4 regions of the Fictibacillus sp. B-59209 genome follow, and region 2 is predicted to be linked to each of the others. Evidence: riboswitches for the same ligand, from Rfam matches in the RefSeq annotation. Region 2 holds a riboswitch; each other region holds the start of a gene.

Region 1 (2,199 bases), on a different contig from region 2:
AAAGCATTGAAAGAATTCAGGGAACTGGGCTTATTTAAAGGAAGCAGACTGCCGCGTTTAGTCGCTGTCCAGGCTGAAGGATGTGCACCGATCGTAAAAGCATGGGAAGAACACAAGAGTGAATCGAAGTTCTGGGAAAATTCTGAGACAGCCGCTTTTGGTATCAATGTTCCAAAAGCGATCGGAGATTTTCTTGTCCTTGAAGCACTTTATGAAACGGATGGATGCGCCGTTGCCGTTTCAGAAGATGAAATTAGCTTTACTCAGCGCCAAACTGCAGAGCTTGAAGGAAGTTTTATTTGTCCGGAAGGAGCGGCTGTGTTTGCCGCCTCAAAACGATTGAGGGAAAATGGCTGGATCAAAGCAGATGAAAAGGTGATATGCCTAAATACTGGGCAGGGGATTAAATACCCTGATTCGGTTTCTGTAGATCCTCCCGTTTTAGAGCCTGGAGAAATCATTCGAAAATAAAATGAGTTATTGTCTTGACAATAAGATGGAAATCCCTATAATTGAATCCAATATAATACATTTATCTTATATTTCTTATTTAGAGAGGTGGAGGGATCTGGCCCTTTGAAGCCTCGGCAGCGGACTCAATTATGAGCACTGTGCCAATTCCACAAGCAAAACGCTTGAATGATAAGAAGAGTATAACTTACGATGGCGATTCAACCTCTTCTTGTGCGTATTTTTGCTTCCGCAAGAAGAGGTTTTTATTTATGCAAAAAAACCAACTAATTTACTGTGAAATATAAGGATTGCTGATTGGTCAACCAAAGGCGCTTCATCATGAAAATGACGGCGTTTATTTTTTTGTTAAAAGCTTTATCAGCAGAGCTGCAGAGGGAATTGTCAAAATGTCTTTCCAATCCAAGAAATAAACGCGGAACATATTTTTCATCGTCACAAATCCTTTTCAAAGCAATTTAATGAAGATAGCAGTTCTGCATAGTCTTTGTTTCAAACGGAAGTTTATGTAAAGCCCCTTATCAGGTGTTGAAAAGAATTGGACACAGCCGGCCAGGTTATGGTGTACTAATAAAGGAATCTTATTTAATGGAGGAATTCAGATTGAACGAACAAATGGCCAATGAAATTCTTTCTGATCTGCGCAGCGGGAATCTTAGTGAATACGTCGTTATTAAAGAAGAGTTTTTTGTCTTTCGTGAGGTTCTTGTAAAGCAAGAGGATAAGAAAGCATTCCGCGGATTCATCGTCCCGGGCGGTGGGGGGAACGTAAAGTATTTGTATCAGCCTGGCTGGACAGCTTAAACGGAAATATAAAATGAGCTGGATCTGGAGCATTCTGGATCCAACAAAAAAATCGGTACCCTATCTGAAGGGAACCGATTTTTTTATTATTTAACGATAATCACCGGGCATTCTGCTGCATGAGCTACCTGATGGCTGACACTTCCCAATAAGGCTTCTTTTATAAACCCCTTACCTGTGCTCCCCATGACAATGACATCGTACTCGTGTTTTTTTGCATACGAAGTGATGATCTGAGAAGGCTCCCCGTTATAGGCTTGCGTTTCATAGGGAATTCCTGATTCAGAGAGATACTGAATGGCAGGCTGCAATAGTTCTTTGTCCTCTTCTTCCATTATCTCATCCAGATCAAAGTTAAGAAGCGGTTCCTGCAAAGGAAGGTTTTTATTTACATGCAGAATTGTAACCATTTCAGTATTCATCTTATGAGCCAGTTCCACTCCGTGCTGAAGAGCGCGAGCAGAAGGAGCTGAACCATCAAAGGCAATCAGAATTTTATTGTACATTGTAGAGACCTTCCTTTCCTTTAATGAGAAATTGAATCCACATGAGCAAGATGTTTACGGCCAAACGCAACAACCAGCATGGCGAATAGAACAAAAATCGCGCCCGTTACAAATGGTACATGTGGTGAATAGGTTTCAGCCAGTTTATTGGCAAGCCATGGTCCGATCGCACCACCGATGAAACGTACAAAACTGTAGGCAGCCGAGGCGGTTGCCCGCTCAACCGGTGCTACCTGCATAACAGCTGTTGTGATCAATGTATTGTTTGTCCCAAGGAAAAGACCGGCAACGATAACGGCTACGATGACCACTGTGCTTGATTCTGTCCAGATTCCCATAGCCAGCAGTGTCAATGCGAATAAGATCAGCATCGCACACATGGATTTTACTGTACCGAATCTTGCCTGAATTTTTGGTG
Region 2 (2,199 bases):
GGATATCCCGATTACTGGTCAGGACTTGCCATGGCGGAAGCTGAGATGAGCATGATGCCTCTTAAAGAGGAAAATGATTTCCTGCCTGATTACGCTGAAATCTCACAAGAGGATGCAGAACGGGCAAAACTCATGTTCTTGAACTATCCGAATAATCCAACGGCGGGAGTAGCCACAGTGCCGTTCTTTGAAGATACAGTAAGCTTTGCTGAAAAGCATAATATTTTAGTCGTCCATGATTTTGCCTATGGAGCCATCGGATTTGAAAACGAGAAACCGGTCAGCTATCTGCAGGTTCCTGGTGCGAAAGAACAGGGTATCGAAATCTATACGATGAGCAAGACGTATAACATGGCTGGCTGGAGAGTAGGCTTTGCCATCGGGAACGAGAGTGTGATTGAAAGCATTAATCTTCTTCAGGACCACTTCTATGTCAGCCTTTTTCCAGCTGTACAGGAAGCTGCAGCTAAAGCACTCCTGGGGCCGCAGGAGTGCGTGGAAAACCTGGTCGCCATGTATGAAAAACGGCGTGATGTGTTTATTTCAGGATTGAAGGAGATCGGCTGGGATGTGACTGCCCCTAAAGGATCCTTCTTTTGTTGGCTGCCTGTTCCCTCAGGATTCACATCTGAAAGTTTTGCAGATTATCTTCTGGAGCATTCACATGTCGTTGTTGCACCAGGCATCGGTTTTGGCAAAGAAGGAGACGGTTATGTTAGAGCAGGGCTATTAACGGATGAGAACAAGCTGAAGGAAGCCGTTGATCGGATAGGTCAGCTAAAATTATTTTGATAGTGTTGAACATTTAAGAGATTGACAGATTTTTTGTTACCTGTCATAATCACAAGTAATTCTAACATTCGAATAATTTTATTTATTCTCTTATCAAGAGCAGGTGGAGGGACTAGCCCTATGAAGCCCGGCAACCGGCTTATCCTTTAGGATAAAAACGGTGCTAATTCTTGCAGCGGCAGCTGACAGATGAGAGGAAGCGGTATCTCTATGTTTATTATGCCTCTTCCCTCGGGAAGAGGTTTTTTAAGTTAAGTGTAAAGCGAGTACAAAATTCAGCTGGCATAGAAGTAATGTCCAGCTCCAGCGCCCAGGGCTGAAAACATGTTTCTTGTTTTCGGCTCAGGTCCTCGGAGGACGAATTGAAAAACACAATTCGTCTTTGGTCGCTTCACTCTTACTTCACAACACAAAAAGCGTGTTGCTGTGTAAGAGTTCCGTCGCTTGTCGGACCTTAGCAGGGCGATTGCGCCTTTCTAATATAAATCTATGCTTTCGGAGGGATTTCAGCATGTCGACAATAACTGCAACCTATCTGGTTCATGATCCAAAAGGCAACTTTGAGAAAAAAGCTGAAGGAATTGCACTCGGACTGACGGTCGGTTCATGGACGGACTTGCCGGATCTTCAGAAAGAACAGCTGCGAAACCATAAAGGCCACGTAGTGGAAATCAATGAATTGCCCGAAGATACGAGGGTAAATCAATACTTTGGCTCGTCCAGAAAACAGGCTCTTCTTAAAATCGCGTATCCTGCCGCTAACTTCACAGCGGACTTGCCGGCAATCTTGACGACTGTTTTCGGTAAACTATCGTTGGATGGAGAAGTAAAGCTGATCGATCTTGATTTTTCCCCTGAATTGGCTTCGGCTTTTCCTGGACCTTCTTTTGGAATTGATGGAATTCGCAATCAGCTAGGGGTTTTTGAAAGGCCTCTTCTAATGAGTATTTTTAAAGGTGTGATCGGCAGGGATCTTCAATATTTCAAGAATCAGCTGAAGGAACAAGCGCTGGGCGGAGTGGACCTCGTAAAAGATGATGAAATTCTGTTCGATAATCCGCTGACACCATTTGAAGAACGAATAAAAGCTGCTAAAGAAGTATTAACGGCAACTGAACAAGAGACCGGACATAAGACACTGTATGCAGTGAATTTGACAGGGCGTACGTATGATCTGAAAGATAAAGCAAAAAAGGCGGCAGAGCTCGGGGCAAGCGCATTGCTCTTTAACGTTTTCGCCTATGGGCTTGACGTCTTGCAAAGCTTAGCAGAAGATCCGGACGTCAGCCTTCCGATCATGGCACATCCTGCCTTATCAGGCGCCATTACACCATCGGAATTTTATGGGATCTCCAACCGTCTGCTTCTTGGTAAGCTGCTCCGCCTTGCAGGAGCGGATCTCGTATT
Region 3 (2,199 bases), on a different contig from region 2:
AGCCATCGCGGTGCCAGGCCTTGGTGTTCCCGGTATTGGTCCGCTGCTTGCTGCTGGTCCATTTGCATCCATGTTTAGTGAGGATTCAGAGGATGATTTAAAAGAAGTTCTCATGTCCCTGGATCTTTCAGAACGGACCGCTGAGCGTTATGTGCAAAAAATAGAACAGGGCAGCATTATGGTTTTCTTAGAAAAAGATGCGGTGAAACTTTAACAATAGAGTAATTCTAATAGGTGCCTGAACGCATAAAATAGTCCGCCACATGAAAGGATATGTACATAAAAGCAAGTTAAAGTGAGGGCGGATATGAAAAAAGAGAATATGGCAATTCTAAGCGGCGTTATGATAATGGGTATTGTAGCTTTAAGACTAATGAACAGGCTTCGTAATGATGATCATTGGATGAAACTTGACGGAATGGGAAGCTTGGCTATATTTTCAGCACGGGGCGGAGGTTTCGTGGATTTCTTTCTGAGAAGTTACTCTTTTCTTGGTTCTGGATTTCTGTTGATTCCTGCCACTATTTATTCTGCATACAGATACAGGAGAAAAGGAAAGAGAAACATTGTTTTTTTATTAATAGCCAACCTGATCGGATGCCGTTTGATTAACTCTGTTTGGAGAAAGAATTGGAAGCAGCGGCCTCCATCCACTAAACCTTTTTACATTAGGTATGGATATCCGAGTGCTCATGCGATGAATGCAACAGCGCTTTATGGTCTTTTTACACTCTTATCAAAAAAGTTTGTTAGAACGAAATTTTGTATATTGGCAGTGCACCTTGGATTTATTTGCTGGAGCAGAATTTATCTAGGCATTCACTATATTACGGATGTACTGGCTGGAGTTGCCGGAGGAGCAATGTGGCTGGCTTTTATGGCTTCAGTGTTTTTATTCCGATCAGAGAACTCCGAAAAAAGATTTGACATCGACTTAGATCATGGTATAAGATAGGTCACATCAAGTAAATATGAACGTGTTTCTTATCCAGAGAGGTGGAGGGATATGGCCCTGTGATACCTCGGCAGCGGGTTTTTCTTTTGAAAAACACTGTGCCAATTCCAGCAAGTTCCTTTAAGGGCTTGGAAGATAAGAAGAGCAGCTCGTTTCCTTATGGATACAACATCTCTTCTTTCTTTAAGAAGAGATTTTTTTATTTAATTGAACATTATATTTGTTTCTTATCCAGAGAGGTGGAGGGATTGGCCCTTTGAAACCTCGGCAGCGGGTTCCCGGTTTAATGGGAATACTGTGCCAAGTCCGGCAAGCGATTAGCGCTTGGAAGATAAGAAGAGATCAGCCACTCATCTATGCGTCAGGCCTCTTCTTGTTTTCAAGAAGAGGCTTTTTTTGATGTTTTAACAGTAGCGAGAAAGGAGATCACATCATTGATTCGATTTGAAGAGGTAACCAAAATTTATGAGAGTGGCAAAAGCCGGGTAAGAGCGTTAAACAATGTGAGCTTTGAGATAAAAAAAGGAGAGATCTACGGTGTTGTCGGATACAGCGGAGCAGGAAAGAGCTCCTTGCTGCGATGTGTGAATCTTTTGGAGAAGCCGACATCAGGGCACGTCTTTGTAGGAGAGGAGGACATGGCAAGATTGTCTCCGAAGGAACTGAGAAAAAAACGGAAAAATATCGGTATGATTTTTCAGCATTTTAATCTGCTGAACGCAAAAACGGTATTTGATAATATTGCGACACCGCTTTATCTTCTCGGCATGAAGAAATCATTCGTTAAAGAGAAGGTGAACGACCTGCTGGAATTTGTTGGCTTGTCCGAGCACGGGCATAAATATCCCGACCAGCTCTCCGGCGGACAAAAACAGCGGGTAGGCATTGCCCGGGCGCTCTCCACTGATCCGGAAGTGCTATTGTGTGATGAAGCAACATCGGCATTGGATCCGCAGACGACCTCCAGTATTTTAAAGCTTCTGAAAAAAATCAATAAGGAATACAACATTACGATTCTGATCATCACGCATGAGATGAACGTCATTCGTGAGATATGCGATTCCGTCGCTGTTATGGAGAACGGAGAAGTGATTGAGAAAGGGAGCGTTTTTGATGTATTTGCAAGGCCACAGACTGAGACGGCAAGGCGCTTCGTCAGTTCAGTTCTTCAGGATGAATTGCCTGAGTCCCTTAAAGACCTATTGAAGAAGCAGGACAGGAATCATCAGATCTTCAGGATTGTA
Region 4 (2,199 bases), on a different contig from region 2:
AGAGGCATTTGAAGCAGCTGTACAAAAGCATGGCGATGGAGTGCCTGTCCAATACATTATTGGTTTTGAAGAGTTTTACGGAAGACGCTTTTCGGTGAATAAAGAGGTGCTCATTCCTCGGCCGGAAACAGAAGAGCTCGTATATGAAGTGCTTCAGCGCTCCATGATGAGGTTCCCTGGCATAGAAGAGATCCAGACAGTCGATGTCGGGACGGGGAGCGGTGCCATTGCCATTACGCTGGCACTGGAAAATTCTCGTTTTTCGGTAACCACGATCGATATTGCTGAGGAATCCCTGGAAGTCGCAAAGAAAAATGCTGAAGACCTTGAGGCATCTGTTCGTTTTATTCATGGAGACCTCCTTCAGCCTCTGATCGAGGGCGGAGAAAAAGCAGATATCGTTGTGTCGAATCCTCCTTACATTCCTGACCGTGAAATAATGGAGCTTGAGACGATCGTTAAGGATCAAGAGCCTTTCCGTGCACTTAGCGGCGGTGAGGACGGCTACGTATTTTACAGAAGGTTTATGGAAGAGCTGCCCCTCGTTCTGAACGCACAAAGCATTGTTGCCTTTGAAGTCGGCCATGATCAGGGCCAGACGGTGGCTGAAATGCTCAGGGTCACGTTCCCTGGGTCGGTTGTTTCGGTAGTAAAGGATATCAGCCAAAAAGAACGGATGGTTATCGCGGAGATTGGCTTTTAAGAAGAGTGGAAGGGGCTCTCAGCTGTGCTGGGGGCTTCTTTTTTGTGGCCGGAAGAACCGAATTGAACGACACTGGCGCTGAATTGAGCCGAACGGAGAATAATTGAGCGAAACAAGCAATAACTGATCCGAACTGAATTTTTCAGACTTATTCGCCAGTCAAACGCAACTCAATATCATCTATTCTCACATCCTAAAAATTGACGAAATACCTACTTCTATTGTAGGATTACTATTAATTAAATAAATCTTATCCAGAGCGGTGGAGGGACTGGCCCTATGAAACCCGGCAACCTATTTTTAGAAGGTGCTAAATCCAGCAGGAGTAGATCCTGGAAGATAAGATGGAGCGGTCAAAAACTTCCCCTTATCTAAAGGGGAAGTTTTTTTTAGATAGTCGGAGGGTCAGGCCGTTGTCCTGACCGCTCCTCCGCACTGAAGGGATGGACTTTCAGGGTTTCTTTTAGTGGCAGAATGTTTTTAAAAGGCAGAGGGGAGAAAAAGGTAGATGAGATTTGGATTTTGGTTGCCGATCTTTGGTGGATGGCTGAGAAATGTGGAAGATGAGAACATGCCGCCGACGTTTGATTATGGGAAGAAGGTTATTCAGTCCGCGGAAAAATGGGGGTTTGACACGACGCTGATCGCGGAACTGTATTTGAATGATATAAAAGGGCCGGAGCAGGACTCTCTGGAGGCTTGGACAACGGCAGCGGGTCTCGCGGCCGTAACGGAGAAAATAGAAATTATGACAGCGGTAAGGCCGGGATTCCATAATCCTGCTGTAACGGCGAAAATGACGGCGAACATCGACCAAATGAGCGGCGGGAGGTTTACACTTAATGTCGTCTCCGCCTGGTGGGAAGAGGAAGCGAAGCAGTATGGCGGCATTTTTACTGCCCACGACGAAAGATATGAGCGTACGCAAGAGTTTCTTGATGTTCTAAAGGGGCTGTGGACAGAAGAAACCTTCAATTATTCCGGCAAGTTTTATCAGTTTAGCGATACGAAACTTTTCCCTAAACCTGTTCAGCGGCCAAATCCCATTTTGTATGCTGGCGGAGAAAGTGAAAGGGGTAAACAGGTTATCTCTTCCTCCTGTGACGCCTACGTCATGCATGGCGGCACTGTCGAAGAGATCGCCGTTAAGATCAATGACATGAAGAACCGCCGCGGGCAAACAGGGAAAGAACCTTTATCTTCGTTCGGCATGGCGGCCTATGTGATCTGCCGGGATACTGAAGAAGAAGCCCAAGCGGAACTGCAGAGGATTACAGATGTAAAAGAGTCCAGCGCATATGCTGGGTTTAAAGATTTTACGAGCAAGTCGCAGCTTGAACAGCAGATTCAGCTGTACGACTACTCTGTTTCCAACCGGGGGCTGAGGCCGAATCTGATCGGCACACCTGAACAGATTGCGGAGCGGATTGCAGCATATGAAGAAGCCGGCCTCGGACTCCTTTTACTGCAATTCTCCCCTCAGTTAGAAGAGATGG

What was found. Region 2 has a riboswitch for S-adenosylmethionine ahead of mtnW (2,3-diketo-5-methylthiopentyl-1-phosphate enolase). Riboswitches for the same ligand answer to the same signal wherever they lie in the genome.
Region 1: another riboswitch for S-adenosylmethionine. It lies ahead of P4361_RS20075 (hypothetical protein); the one in region 2 lies ahead of mtnW (2,3-diketo-5-methylthiopentyl-1-phosphate enolase).
Region 3: another riboswitch for S-adenosylmethionine. It lies ahead of P4361_RS16775 (methionine ABC transporter ATP-binding protein); the one in region 2 lies ahead of mtnW (2,3-diketo-5-methylthiopentyl-1-phosphate enolase).
Region 4: another riboswitch for S-adenosylmethionine. It lies ahead of P4361_RS07370 (LLM class flavin-dependent oxidoreductase); the one in region 2 lies ahead of mtnW (2,3-diketo-5-methylthiopentyl-1-phosphate enolase).

What each region holds. Positions count from the first base shown of each region.
Region 1 is NZ_JARMMC010000028.1:51,621-53,819, reverse strand. Features, by position in the region: gene P4361_RS20080 (threonine synthase) at 1-471, shown strand, start outside; SAM riboswitch class I at 544-649, shown strand; gene P4361_RS20075 (hypothetical protein) at 1,075-1,275, shown strand; gene P4361_RS20070 (universal stress protein) at 1,362-1,781, opposite strand; gene P4361_RS20065 (MFS transporter) at 1,802-2,199, opposite strand, start outside.
Region 2 is NZ_JARMMC010000018.1:503,859-506,057, reverse strand. Features, by position in the region: gene P4361_RS15435 (pyridoxal phosphate-dependent aminotransferase) at 1-792, shown strand, start outside; SAM riboswitch class I at 880-988, shown strand; gene mtnW (2,3-diketo-5-methylthiopentyl-1-phosphate enolase) at 1,304-2,199, shown strand, end outside.
Region 3 is NZ_JARMMC010000020.1:71,729-73,927, reverse strand. Features, by position in the region: gene P4361_RS16785 (general stress protein) at 1-214, shown strand, start outside; gene P4361_RS16780 (phosphatase PAP2 family protein) at 308-955, shown strand; SAM riboswitch class I at 982-1,097, shown strand; SAM riboswitch class I at 1,180-1,293, shown strand; gene P4361_RS16775 (methionine ABC transporter ATP-binding protein) at 1,390-2,199, shown strand, end outside.
Region 4 is NZ_JARMMC010000009.1:44,164-46,362, forward strand. Features, by position in the region: gene prmC (peptide chain release factor N(5)-glutamine methyltransferase) at 1-703, shown strand, start outside; SAM riboswitch class I at 951-1,049, shown strand; gene P4361_RS07370 (LLM class flavin-dependent oxidoreductase) at 1,212-2,199, shown strand, end outside.